Regions from separate parts of the Arthrobacter sp. YC-RL1 genome, predicted to be linked through region 2. Evidence: riboswitches for the same ligand, from Rfam matches in the RefSeq annotation. Region 2 holds a riboswitch; each other region holds the start of a gene.
What was found. Region 2 has a riboswitch for S-adenosylmethionine ahead of ATC04_RS16715 (acyl-CoA dehydrogenase family protein). Riboswitches for the same ligand answer to the same signal wherever they lie in the genome.
Positions count from the first base shown of each region.

Region 1: it holds a riboswitch for S-adenosylmethionine, as region 2 does, so the genes downstream of both, ATC04_RS15220 (hypothetical protein) here and ATC04_RS16715 (acyl-CoA dehydrogenase family protein) in region 2, are expected to answer to the same signal.
Region 3: it holds a riboswitch for S-adenosylmethionine, as region 2 does, so the genes downstream of both, ATC04_RS13555 (bifunctional o-acetylhomoserine/o-acetylserine sulfhydrylase) here and ATC04_RS16715 (acyl-CoA dehydrogenase family protein) in region 2, are expected to answer to the same signal.
Region 4: it holds a riboswitch for S-adenosylmethionine, as region 2 does, so the genes downstream of both, ATC04_RS01825 (acyl-CoA dehydrogenase family protein) here and ATC04_RS16715 (acyl-CoA dehydrogenase family protein) in region 2, are expected to answer to the same signal.

Region 1 covers NZ_CP013297.1:3,304,409-3,307,590, forward strand. The annotation lists gene ATC04_RS15210 (helix-turn-helix domain-containing protein) at 73-636, opposite strand; gene ATC04_RS15215 (DinB family protein) at 838-1,437, shown strand; SAM riboswitch class IV at 1,512-1,625, shown strand; gene ATC04_RS15220 (hypothetical protein) at 1,641-1,907, shown strand; gene ATC04_RS15225 (VIT1/CCC1 transporter family protein) at 1,963-3,066, shown strand; gene ATC04_RS15230 (LOG family protein) at 3,136-3,182, opposite strand, start outside.
Region 2 covers NZ_CP013297.1:3,632,199-3,635,380, reverse strand. The annotation lists gene ATC04_RS16725 (aliphatic sulfonate ABC transporter substrate-binding protein) at 1-148, opposite strand, end outside; gene ATC04_RS16720 (ABC transporter ATP-binding protein) at 237-1,058, opposite strand; SAM riboswitch class I at 1,064-1,166, opposite strand; SAM riboswitch class I at 1,433-1,523, shown strand; gene ATC04_RS16715 (acyl-CoA dehydrogenase family protein) at 1,573-2,883, shown strand; gene ATC04_RS16710 (LLM class flavin-dependent oxidoreductase) at 2,946-3,182, shown strand, end outside.
Region 3 covers NZ_CP013297.1:2,922,899-2,926,080, reverse strand. The annotation lists gene ATC04_RS13565 (hypothetical protein) at 1-235, shown strand, start outside; gene ATC04_RS13560 (VOC family protein) at 322-966, opposite strand; SAM riboswitch class IV at 1,140-1,258, shown strand; gene ATC04_RS13555 (bifunctional o-acetylhomoserine/o-acetylserine sulfhydrylase) at 1,348-2,691, shown strand; gene ATC04_RS13550 (homoserine O-acetyltransferase) at 2,694-3,182, shown strand, end outside.
Region 4 covers NZ_CP013297.1:399,232-402,413, forward strand. The annotation lists gene ATC04_RS01815 (glycerate kinase) at 1-588, shown strand, start outside; gene ATC04_RS01820 (alpha/beta hydrolase) at 696-1,529, shown strand; SAM riboswitch class I at 1,722-1,812, shown strand; gene ATC04_RS01825 (acyl-CoA dehydrogenase family protein) at 1,864-3,069, shown strand; gene ATC04_RS01830 (acyl-CoA dehydrogenase family protein) at 3,119-3,182, shown strand, end outside.

The sequences.
Region 1 (3,182 bases), 330 kb from region 2:
CGTGAACGCGGCGCCTCTTCGCGGCAGGCTCTGTCCGGGGAGTCACACCACACCGGGAGCCACTGCACAGACTCAGAGAATCAGGGTCCAGAGCACCACGGCAGGTTCATCGCCGGGGTTTTCCCAGCTGTGCGGTTCCCGCCCCGGAAAGGTCATGGTGTCCCCCGCAGCGAGCTCGACCACCCGTTCGGGCAGCACCAGCGTGAACACCCCGGAGGCCACGTGCAGCACTTCGAGCTCGCAATCCACCGAATACAGTTCGCTCTCCCCCTTGCCCCGGGGTTCCACTTCGGCGCGAATGACCTGGACGCGCTTTTCGCCGCGCGGGGTGACCAGCTTCTCGGTGATGCCCGAGCCTCCCAGCGAGATGCGCGGCGCATCCCCCAGTCGCACCAAAGTCGTGTCCGGTACTTCGAACAGGGTCCCGACCTCGATCCCCAGCACCTCGCAGAGCTTGAGCAGCGTGGAGACCGACGGACTGGTCAAGTCGCGTTCGACGCGGGAAAGAAACCCCTTGGTCAACCCGGAAAGCTCGGCGACCTGGTCGATCGTCATGTGCTGCTGCTGGCGGACGCCGCGCAGCCGTGCTCCGATGTTGATTGACGAGCCTGAGGGTTCGACGGGCAGAGCTTTCATCCGTGGGGCACCTGGACCTGTTCACTCGAAGGATAGGCAGCGACCGCGGGAGTGTACTTCTGCCGGCCGCTCTGCGTCCCCAGTTTACCAATACGCAACTTCCGGCCAACCGGAGCGGAAGAATATGACACCTTGGCTTCGGTGGCTTCCCATTTCCTGAAGCGGGTTCCCCGAACCGTGGCCTGCACCTACACTCGGTCCATGGACGACACCCCGAACAGCACCGCGGCCAGGCTGCGCGAATACCTGAACGACGCGCGGCAGGCAGTCATCTTCAAAAGCCGGCAGCTCGGCGAGGAGCTGGCCCGCCAACCCATGACCCCCACCGGCACGCACGTGCTGGGCGTCGTGCACCACCTGGCGATCACCGAGTACGGCTACTTCGGTGCGTGCCTCAATCGGCCGGTCAACGACTCCTACGTCCAGCAGCTGCTGGACATCGACGACCCGCAGGCGGATTTCATTCCGCCAGCCGATGCCAGCGCGCAGCAGGTCATCGAGCTCTACCAGCGGGCCATCGCCTTCGCCGAGGCCGGGTTCGACCAGCTGGAGCTCGCCTCCCCGGCCGAAGTCCCCTGGTGGGTCCGCCACCGGCACACCACCCTGGAACATCTCATGGTGCACATGATCGCAGAGACCTCGCGCCATGCAGGCCATCTGGACATCGTCCGCGAGCTCCTGGACGGCCAGGTCGGGCTGCGCGCGGAAGCGCCGAACCTGCCGGACTACACACCCCGGCAATGGCAGGACCAGCGCGACCGGCTGCAGCAGACCGCGCAGTCCAGGCGCGGCTCCGACTAGCGCTTCGCGCGGAGTTCATATTACGGAATGAAACTTCACGACTTAATATTGCGGCGGTAGCATCGACACTGTTGCTTCACGAGACGCGGCGCCAAGCTCCGACTGGCCGCGCACCAACCCCAGGTTCATGGGTGGTTCGGATGAAGAAGCGGTCCGGGCATCGACCGATGCGCGGGCAAGAGCTCAGCGAGAGTTGTCGTGTCATGGCATTTTCCGTCCTCCCCATCATCGATCTGCAGACCGGACAGGTGCAGTTCACCGTGCAGGACCGCTGGTACACCCGCTACGTTTCAGACCCGGCGCACCTTGAGCGGCTGATCACCCGTTCCTCCCGGCGCCCGGTCTTCGATCCCGCGGCCGGCGAGCTGGTGGTGTTCGTGGCGTCCGCCGGGCAGCCCGATGGGCGCAGCCTTGCTTTTAGGCTTGCCAAATTCCCCGGCACCATCTCGCTGGCTAAACTGAGAGGCTGAACAGAATCCCGGGTTTCGTTGAGAAATCCCAAGCCGTAGGAGAGTCATCCTCGTGATGTCACACAGCCCCACGACTGAGCCCACCCCCGCCCAGATCCGCCGCTGGCGCAAGTACGTTGCGGACGAGGTCGCCGAAGGCGCCATCTACCGCGCGCTGGCCCAGAAGAAGACCGGACAGGAAAAGCAGATCCTGCTGGGACTGGCCGCGGCGGAAGAACGCCATGAGGAATACTGGCGCACCAAGCTCGGGGCGCATGCCCGCCCGGTGCGTCCCTCGCTGCGTCGCAGCTTCCTGCGTTTCCTCGCCCTGAGCTTCGGCTCGGTGTTCGTGCTCGCGCTGGCGCAGCGGGCCGAAAGCAGCACCCCCTACGCGACCGATGCCGACGCGTCGCCGCAGATGGCCGCCGACGAGCAGGTCCACGAGGAAGTCGTCCGCGCCCTGGCCACCGCGGGCCGCGCGCAGCTGTCGGGCAACTTCCGCGCCGCGGTCTTCGGCGCCAACGACGGCCTGGTCTCCAACCTGGCCCTGGTCATGGGCATCGGAGCGACCGGTGTTTCCTCCGGACTGGTGCTGTTCTCCGGCATCGCCGGCCTGCTGGCCGGCGCGCTGTCCATGGCCGCCGGCGAATACGTCTCCGTGCGTTCGCAGCGCGAGCTGCTCACGGCTTCGCGTCCCACTCAGGTGACGCTCACCGCCGCCCCTGACCTGGATTTGGACGCCAACGAACTGGTGCTCATCTACAAGGCCCGCGGCATGACCGACGAGGATGCCGAGCACCGCGCTGCAGAACGCATGGGCCTGTTCACCTGCGACTGCAACCCGTCCTTCTCGCTGAACCCGGAAGCCCGGGCCGAAGAGCTGGCGAACGAGCACGAGGAACTGGGCTCGGCCACCGGCGCCGCGGCGACCTCCTTCTGCCTGTTCGCCTCCGGAGCGGTCATCCCGATCCTTCCCTACATCTTCGGCATGTCAGGCCTGGCTGCGATCATCACCTCGGTGCTGCTGGTCGGCGCCGCGCTGATGATCACCGGCGGCATTGTAGGGCTGCTGTCCGGGGCCTCGCCGATGAAGCGCGGCCTGCGCCAGCTGGCCATCGGCTGGGGCGCCGCCGCAGTCACCTACTGCCTCGGCTTGCTGTTCGGCACCAACGTGGCCTGAGCCCCGCCGGCTCGATGAGCCATTCCCACGGCCGCCGCCTGCTTCACCAGGCGGCGGCCGTTGCCGTTCTCAGAATCTGGTGCGCCGGCGCAGCGACTGCATGCCGCCGATGAATT
Region 2 (3,182 bases):
GGTTGTAGGTGGCGTAGTCGATGGACAGGGTCTTGCCGTCGCCGGCTGCCGAGGCGTTCTCTCCGGCGCAGCCGGAGAGGGCTACGGCGCCGACGGCCAAGGCGGCGATGGACAGTGCGGTACGACGGGTGAAACGGTGTGCGAGCATGGAAATTCCTTGATTTGTGCGTGCGAGTGCAGCGGCTGCGTGGATGCAGCCGTAGAAGAAAGTCGAGATGCCGGTGGCGAAACCGGTATTAGTGGTTTGCGGTGTCGACGCCTAGCAGTCCCAGCAGGTGGGCGCGGTTGGTGACGAACAGTGCGTCGCTGTGGCTACGCGGGTGCGCCGCGGACAGCCGGAGGTCCTCGATGACCGTCGCTGACTGCTGGCCATTGGCACGCCCCAGGACGATCACCCGATCTGCCAGGGTCAGCGCCTCGTCGACGTCGTGGGTCACCATCAGGACGGTGGTCGGGAACGACGCATGGATGGACAGGAGCAGGTCCTGCATTTTCAGGCGGGTCAGTGCATCCAGTGCGCCGAATGGTTCATCGAGCAGCAGCACGCCGGGGCGGCGGGCCAGTGCTCGGGCGAGCGATACGCGCTGTGCCATGCCGCCGGAAATTTCGCGTGGCCGCAGATCGGCCGCGTGGGTCAACCCGGTCAGCTCCAGCAGCTGGTTGATGAGTTCAATGCCGGCCGGCTTGCTGGTCCCCGGAGCCAGTCCGAGTGCGATGTTCTCGCGCACCGAACGCCATGGCAGCAGCCGTGGCTCCTGGAAGGCCACCGCGCACAGCTCGTTGATGTCGTTGACTTCCCGGGTGCCGGTGAAGACGGCGCCACCCGTGGGATGGTCCAAGCCGGACACCGAGCGAAGCAGCGTCGACTTACCGCAGCCGCTGGCTCCGAGGATCGCCACCACCTGTCCTGCTTCGATGTGGAGGTTGACGTCTGCGAGGACGGTGCGCTGCTCCTTCTTGGTGGTGAAGGTGCGCGAGACATTGTGGAAGTCCACGGACAGCGCGCTGGATGCGCTGGTTGCAACCTCGGTCTGAGGCAGGGCAAAGGCAGTAGCCATGATCATCTCCATCGGTCCTGGCGGTAGCACCGGCCGTGAATTCCGGGAATTCAACGGTGGTTGCTGCGGCGTCATAGAGCCAGATCTCTCGGCCGCTCGGGATGGTTACGCATCCATTACATGCATTCGAACGATTCCATTGCAAATCCTGCGTAACATGAAAAATATTCGATCTGAACGCGTAATATGTGGGATATTTCGTTATTTATTTCATTGAACGTTGGTTTGATCGATCTTTGCCCCTCTTCCTTGGGTCATCTTCGGCGGTTCGCGGCAATCGGCACTCGCGAGCCTCTGCAACCCGTGCGTTTTCAGCGACGAAATATGACTACGGGGCTTGGAGCCGCCCGATTGTTACGGCTACAAATGATTACGACCCATCCAGAGCGGCTGAGAGATCTGGCTCCACGACGCCGCAGCAACCACCCATGACAGGGACGGTGCTACCGCCAGGATCGATGGAAAGAATCGAGGACTTTTTATGTCTTTTGGCGCACCCCAAAACGATTTTGAGGTGGACTTCAACACGCTGAGCACCCCGGGGGCCGGCAATGCGCTGGAGCTCGACGAGTTCACCGAAGACCGTCCGACCCGCCAGCTGCTCAAGATGACTCCGGGGCCGGGGGCCGACGAAGACTACGAGCGCCTTGCAGCGATTTTCCGTCCGGTGTTCGCCCAGATCGCCGCCGGCGCCAAGGAGCGCGACCGCAATCGCATCCTGCCCTTCGAACAGGTGGGCCTGCTGAACCGCGACCGCTTCGGGGCGTTGCGCCTGCCGGTCGCCGACGGCGGCCACGGCGCCCGGCTCAGCGACGTCTTCCGCCTGCTGATCGAGCTTTCCGAGGCCGATTCCCATATCGGCCAGCTCTGGCGCGCGCACATTGCCTTCGTCGAGGACGTGCTGCGCCTGCAGGACGAGCAGCTGAAGGCCAAGTGGTTCGCCCGCATCGCGGCCGGGCAGATCGTCGGCAACGCCTACACCGAAAACGGCGGCAACGCGCTGGGCACGCTGAATACCAAGTCCAGCCAGGTCGACGGCCGCTGGGTGGTCAATGGCGAGAAGTACTACTGCACCGGCACCATCTTCGCGGACTGGACCACCGTCGCGGTGGCCCATCCGGAGCGCCCGGGACGCCAGATCGCCGTGGTCTCTACCCAGCACAGCGGCGTGAAGATCCTGGACGACTGGGACGGCTTCGGCCAGGGGCTGACCGGTACCGGGACCACCGAGTTCCACCAGGTGCCGGTGGACAGCTTCATGCCGGAGGATCCCAACGACCCCGAGGCCTCGATCTTCCAGCTGGTGCTCATGGCGGTGCAGGCAGGCATCGGCCGCGCGGCGCTGAACGACATGCGCAGCTCGGTGCAGGCGCGCACCCGCAGCTTCACCACCGGCACCGGCGTCCCGGTGCACCGCGAACCGCAGGTGCTGCAGCTGGTGGGGGAGGTCTCCGCGGAGGTCTTCGCCGCGGACTCGGTGGTCATCGGAGCGGTGCTGGAGGTCGAAGCCGCGCTGCAGGACGCGCAGCTGAACGCGGAGGAGCGATTTGCGGTCTGCGAGCTGGCCGCCAACCGGGCGCAGACCATCGTGCAGCCGCTGGTCATCAGCGCCACCAGCAAGCTCTTCGACGGGCTGGGCGCCTCGTCCACCCGCAGCAGCTGCAACATGGACCGGCATTGGCGCAACGCGCGCACCATCGCCACCCACAACCCTGCCATCTACAAGGCGCGCATCGTGGGGGACTACGAGATCAACGGGGTCCAGCCCCAGCGCCTCTCGGTCACCGGCGACCTCGCCGCACCCACCGGGCACCACGCCGGCTAGCGGCCGCCGCGCCGCGCACCCACCAGACTTCCACTTCTCAACCACGAACAAGGGGCACATCCATGAGCGAGAACCAGCCACATAACGCGAAGCGGGAAATCCTCTTCAACGCCTTCGACATGAACTGCGTCGCCCACCAGTCCCCGGGCCTGTGGCGCCACCCGAAGGACAAGGCCGCCGACTACAAGACCATCGGCTACTGGACCCACCTGGCCAAGGTGCTGGAAAAGGGCAAGTTCGACGGTCTGTTCATCGCCGACGTGCTGGGCACCTACGACGTGTACAACGGCACCAACGAG
Region 3 (3,182 bases), 710 kb from region 2:
CGGCATTGTTGGCACCTCGAGTGCCGCTACCGAAGCGCAGCGGCACATGTGGGCGCAGTCCAACCTGCTGTACCAATGGTGGACTACAAAGGCAGACCGGGAATTCGTCGACTCAGCCCAGTCTGAGCAGCTCGACGCGCTGAACGCGCTGGACGAGCAGTCCCAAATCAGCTGGGTGAAACGGGCGGCCGCGGGAGTCGAAAACTGCCAGCTGGTGCAGCTACCCGGATCCTAGGGCTGCACCAACCGTCCAATTAACAAGCAAAGGTAGGTGGGGACTCCATTGTCCCCGCCTATCTTGTGCTGTGGTCCCCGATGTTCCTAGAGAACGACCGTGCCCTTGGCGGTATTGAAAGTTACCGACAGGATGCCCGGCGTCCCGTTGGGAGCTTGGTACTTGGTGGTCACCGGTCCGAGATTCACGTTCTCCGGCTGCCCCAGCCATTCAAGCACGCGCTCGCGGGATCCTGCAATGTTGATCTCGCTGATTTCACCGGTAGGCTCCAGCGCGCGCGACGGATGCAGGTCCTCGGTGCCGTCGTCCCAGCGCAGCAGATAGGGCACCTGCGGATCCGCGATCAGGCCCTTGATGCCGATCTGCTGCCAGGTCAGTTCGCGGCCGTCGGGGAACTTGCGGTTCCCGGGAACTGCCTTGCGTTCCAGGCGTTCTTCCGCTCCGCTCAGGTCGTCCAATGACACGCACCAACCCATCCAGCCGCCGCCCAGCTCGGAGCGCGCGCGCACGGCCTGTCCGAAAGGTGCCTTGAGGCTGGCAGGATGGTTCAGTACCTCGACGACCTCAAGGTACTGGTTGTGCTTCAGCGGGAAAATTACATTGCGAGTTCCAAACCGTGGATGCACGCCTCCCTTGACGAATTCCAGGCCCAGGGACTCTGCAATTCTTTCAGCGGTTGGCATCAGCCCATCCGGGCCGCATGCGTACGTAACGTGATCTAGCCTCATCATGTGCCAATCATGACAACAATGTGATCCCAGTCTCTACTTAGGTGATCCTAAGATCTGGACTCTTGTCGAATTCTGTGCAATAAGACGTCGCTCGGACGTGAATATGACCGATTGAGACTCTGGATCCGGCCTCGGGTTGCCAAGATATTCGATTTTCGGGCACACTGGTGGCAGGTCATGAGTCCCAGTAACAAGCCCCGGCTTACTGGGCGGCAACCCTCCAACCGCGGTGGGGTGCCCCGGGTGAAGACCTGGCCCTTGAGCCGCTCGGCGTCAAGGACAAGCGCGGGTTACCCCTCTGGCAGCACCTCGTTGAGGTTCTTCCCGGTGGTGTGTGTTCAGTGGTGTACCCCCATAGTTACAGAACTTTTGGAGGCTGCCATGAGCAACAATTGGTCGTTTGAAACCCGTCAGATCCACGCAGGACAGAGCCCTGACCCGGTTACCGGTGCTCGCTCCCTGCCGATCTTCCAGACCACGTCCTTCGTCTTCCCGAGCGCCGAAAGCGCCGCAGCGCGCTTCGCCCTGCAGGAGCTGGAGCCGATCTACACCCGCATCGGCAACCCGACCACCGAGGCCGTGGAAACGCGCATCGCCGACCTCGAAGGCGGCGTGGGCGCACTGCTGCTGTCCTCTGGCCAGGCGGCAACCACCTTCGCGATCCTGAACATCGCCGAGGCCGGCGACCACCTGGTGGCCAGCCCGAGCCTCTACGGCGGAACCCAGAACCTGCTCAAGCACACGCTGAAGAAGCTGGGCGTCGAGGTCACTTTCGTTTCCGACCCGGACAACCTGCAGGAATGGCGCGACGCCGTCCAGCCGAACACCAAGGCGTTCTTCGGCGAGACCATCTCCAATCCGCGCCAGGATGTGCTGGACATCGAGGGCATTTCCGCGATCGCCCACGAGGTCGGCGTGCCGCTGCTGGTTGACAGCACCCTGGCCACCCCGTACCTGATCCGTCCCATCGAATGGGGTGCGGACATCGTGATCCATTCGGCCACCAAGTTCCTCGGCGGCCACGGCACCGCGATCGCCGGCGTGATCGTGGATTCGGGCAACTTCGACTTCTCCAAGGATCCCGAGCGCTTCCCGAGCTTCAACACCCCGGACGAGTCCTACAACGGCCTGGTCTACGCCCGCGACTTGGGCGTCAACGGCATCCTCGGCGCCAACCTGGCCTACATCCTCAAGGCCCGCGTACAGCTGCTGCGCGACCTGGGTTCGGCCCCGGCGCCGTTCAACGCGTTCTTGATCGCCCAGGGTCTGGAGACCCTGTCCCTGCGCATCGAACGCCATGTGGAGAACGCCTCCGCTGTCGCGAACTGGCTCGAAGCCCGCGCGGATGTGGAAGCTGTGGCCTACGCCGGCTTGGAATCCTCGCCGTGGTTCGAGCGCGGACGCAAGTACAGCCCGAAGGGCGCCGGCTCGGTGCTGGCCTTCGACCTGCCCGGTGGAGTCGAAGCCGGCAAGGCTTTTGTGGACGCATTGCAGCTGCACTCCCATGTGGCGAACCTGGGTGACGTCCGCTCGCTGGTCATCCACCCGGCCTCCACCACCCACGCCCAGCTCTCCGACGCGGAGCGCCTGGCCGCCGGGGTGCGCCCGGGACTGGTGCGCCTGAGCGTCGGGCTGGAGAACATCAACGACATCCTGGCCGACCTCGAGCTTGGGTTCCAGGCGGTCGCAGCCCTTGAGGGCAAGGAACTGCAGGAAACCCGCTAGGCATGGCATCCATTGTGACTACCGAAGACACCATCGGCACCGAAGAGCTCGCCGAAGGGACCCACGGCATTTTGCGCCGTGCGTCCGTGGGCGAGTACTCCTTCGAGTTCGGCGGCTACCTGCCGCAGGTGGCCCTGGCCTACGAAACCTGGGGGGAGCTGAATGCCGAGCGCAGCAACGCAGTGCTGGTGATGCACGCCCTGACCGGAGACGCCCACGTCTCCCGGGGCGATTCGCAGACCGACGGCTGGTGGGAGGACTTCGTCGGCCCCGGCCTGACAGTGGACACCGACCGCTTCTTCGTGGTCTCGGTGAACATGGTCGGCGGTTGCAATGGATCCACCGGCCCCGCATCGCTGGATGAGCAAGGTGTGCCGTGGGGTTCGCGTTTCCCGTTCGTCACCATCAAGGATTCGGTACGGCTGGAGCAAAGGCTGGCTACGCAGCTGGGAATTGAGCGCTGGCATACCGTGCTCGGCGGGTCCATGGGC
Region 4 (3,182 bases), 3.2 Mb from region 2:
GGGCTGGATCCGCGCGCCGCCGGGGTAGTGTGGCAGATCGCTTGCGATGTCACCAACCCGCTATTGGGCGAGAACGGCGCCGCAGCGATCTTCGGGCCGCAAAAGGGTGCTTCCCTGAAGGATGTCGCAACCCTCGACGCCGGGCTGGGCCGGCTGGCCGATGTGCTGGAAACCGCCACCGGCCGGGTGCTGCGCGACCGAGAAGGCATGGGCGCCGCCGGAGGCCTGGCCTTCAGCCTGGGCAGCTACTTCGCGGTCGACCTGGTCCCCGGGTGGGAGCTGGTCGCCCGGGTGCTGGACGCCCACCGCATCATGGGCGGCGCGGATCTGGTCATCACCGGCGAGGGCCGGCTGGACTCGCAGTCCCTGCAGGGCAAGGTGGTATCCGGGGTACTGCAGGCCGCCGGGGGAGACGTTATCGTGATCGCCGGATCGGTCAGCCTGGAAGACCAGGTTTTGGCCGACGCCGGAATCCTCGCGGCCTACTCGATCGCTCCGGGCCCGGCGAGTTTGGCCGAGCTGTCCGCCGACGCGCTGAAGCTGCTGGAGCGCACCGCGTTCAGCGTCGCACGGACCTACCTGCGCTGAAGCGCTCGCTGTCGCTTTGCGCAAAACCCTTGCCACCGTCGAGGACCGATGCCTAGCGTGGGAGGCAGCGCGGCAACCGCCGCGCCCCCGTCGGCGAAAGGGCCAGCATGGCAACCGTGAAAGTCGGAGAAGAGAACACCACCGATATCGAGCTGTACTACGAGGACCACGGCTCCGGGCAGCCGGTGGTGCTGATCCACGGCTACCCGCTGGACGGATCCTCCTGGGAGCTGCAGACCGCGACGCTGCTCGGCGCCGGCTACCGCGTCATCACCTACGACCGCCGCGGCTTCGGCAAGAGCTCCAAGGCGGCCGTCGGCTACGACTACGACACCTTCGCCGCCGACCTGCACACGCTGCTGGAAACGCTTGACGTGAAGGACGCAGTGCTGGTGGGCTTCTCCATGGGCACCGGCGAGGTAGCCCGCTACCTTTCCACCTACGGCTCGGCCCGCGTCGCGAAGGCCGCCTTCCTCGGCTCGCTGGAACCGTTCATCCTGCAGACCGATGACAACCCCGAGGGTGTGCCGCAGGATGCGCTGGACCCGATGGCCGAGGCCGCCAAAACCGACCGCTACGCGTTCTTCAGCAGCTTCTTCGAGAACTTCTTCAACACCGAGACCTTCCTGGGCAACCGGCTGAGCGAAGAGGCGCTGGCCGCGAACAAGGCCCTGGCCTATGCCGCCTCGCCCTACGCCTCGGTCGCGGCCCAGTACACCTGGACCACCGACTTCCGCGCCGACATCCCGAAGATCGACGTGCCCGCGCTGATCGTGCACGGCACCGCCGACCGGATCCTGCCCGTGGACGTCACCGGCCGGCGCTTCGCCGAGGCGCTGCCCGCCGCCGAGTACCACGAGGTGGATGGCGCCCCGCACGGGCTGCTGTGGACCCACGCCAAGGAGGTCAACGACCTGCTGCTCGGCTTCCTCTCCCGCTAGCCGCAAGGCCCGCCGGGCCCGGGCACTGCGTGCGCCAATATGACGTCGTGCGACGGCTGGATGCTGCCGCGCGCCGTCGCGATCTGGGCCCGGCGCGGGTTCCAAACTCCCAATATGACGCAGTTTTGCGGTGCGTTCCGCCGCGTGACGGGGCGGTTCCCTCCGGCTTCGGCGGCGTGCTTGAATCGGTGCACACCATCCAGAGCGGCTGAGAGACCTGGCTCCGCGACGCCGCAGCAAGCCTGTAATCCGCAGGGAGTGCTAACGCCAGGTTCGATGGAGCCCGGGCCGCGTCCCGGTATCCCTCGGAAGTCCAATTCCAAGGAGCCCGATCATGACCGTCACCGCATTGCCCCGCGTCCCGTACACCGGCACCGCCAGCGAGGCCGAACTGGAGCGCTGGCGCGCCGTCGCCCGCCAGGTTGCCGGCACCCTGGCCGCCGACGCGCTGGCCCGCGACCGCGCCAACAAGCAGCCCTTCGCCGAGGTGAAGCTGCTGCGCGAGGCAGGGCTGCTGGAGCTGCTGGTCCCGGCCGAGTTCGGCGGCGCCGGCGGGCACTTCGAGACCGCCTTCGAGGTCATCCGCATCCTGGCCGCCGCCGACGGGTCGATCTCCCAGCTGCTGGCCTACCACTACATCAACCAGTCCTCCATCGCGTTCTACGCCCCGGCAGAGGCGCAGGCCGACTGGTGGCGGCGCACCGTGGAGGGAAGCTGGCTGTGGGGCGACTCGGTCAACCCGGTGGACCCGAACCTGGTGCTGACCCGCGAGGGCGATGGCTACCGGCTGAACGGGGCCAAGCGCTTCTCCACCGGCTCCGGGGTGGGCGAGGTCATCGTCGTCAACGCGGAGGTCGAAGGCAGCGGCGAGCTGCTGGCCTTCGTGGTCCCGCGCGAGGCCGAAGGACTGCGCATCGTCGACGACTGGGACTATCTGGGCCAGCGGCTGAGCGCCTCGAACTCGCTGGTGTACCGCAACGTGCGCATCGAGCCGTCCGACGTGCTGGGCCCGGTCACCGACGAGCCGGTGGCCACCCTGCTCACCCCGGGCATCCAGCTGGCCTTCGCGAACTTCTACCTGGGCATCGCGGAGGGCGCGCTGGCGCGGGGCCGGCAGATCCTGCTGGGGCGCACCAACGCCTGGTTCCTCTCGCAGGCCGAAACCTATTCGCAGGACGTCGTCTTCCAGCGCACCGTGGGGGAGCTGAAGGCCCGCACTGCCGCGGTGGCCGCGCTGGCGGAGAAGCTGGGCCGCCGCTTCGATCAGGTGCTGGGCGGGGCAGTCAGCCAGCCGCAGCGCGCCGAGTTGGCGGTGGCGATCGCGGAGCTGAAGGTCGTGGCCAGCGAGGCCGGCGTGGAGGTCGCCAACCGCATCTTCGAGGTCACCGGATCCTCCTCCACCAAGAGCAACGTCGGGCTTGACCTGTTCTGGCGCAACGTGCGCACGCACTCGCTGCACGACCCGGTGGACTACAAGAAGATCGAGGTCGGCGCCTACTTCCTGCGCGGCGAATCGCAGCCGCTCTCGCTGTACACCTAGACACTGGACGCCTACGCCACCCTGCCTGCAACACCGATTGGAACACCAGATGATCGCCCTGTCCACATCCCGTCTGGCCGGGCTGCGCGAACGCTTCGCCCCGCACTTCCAGG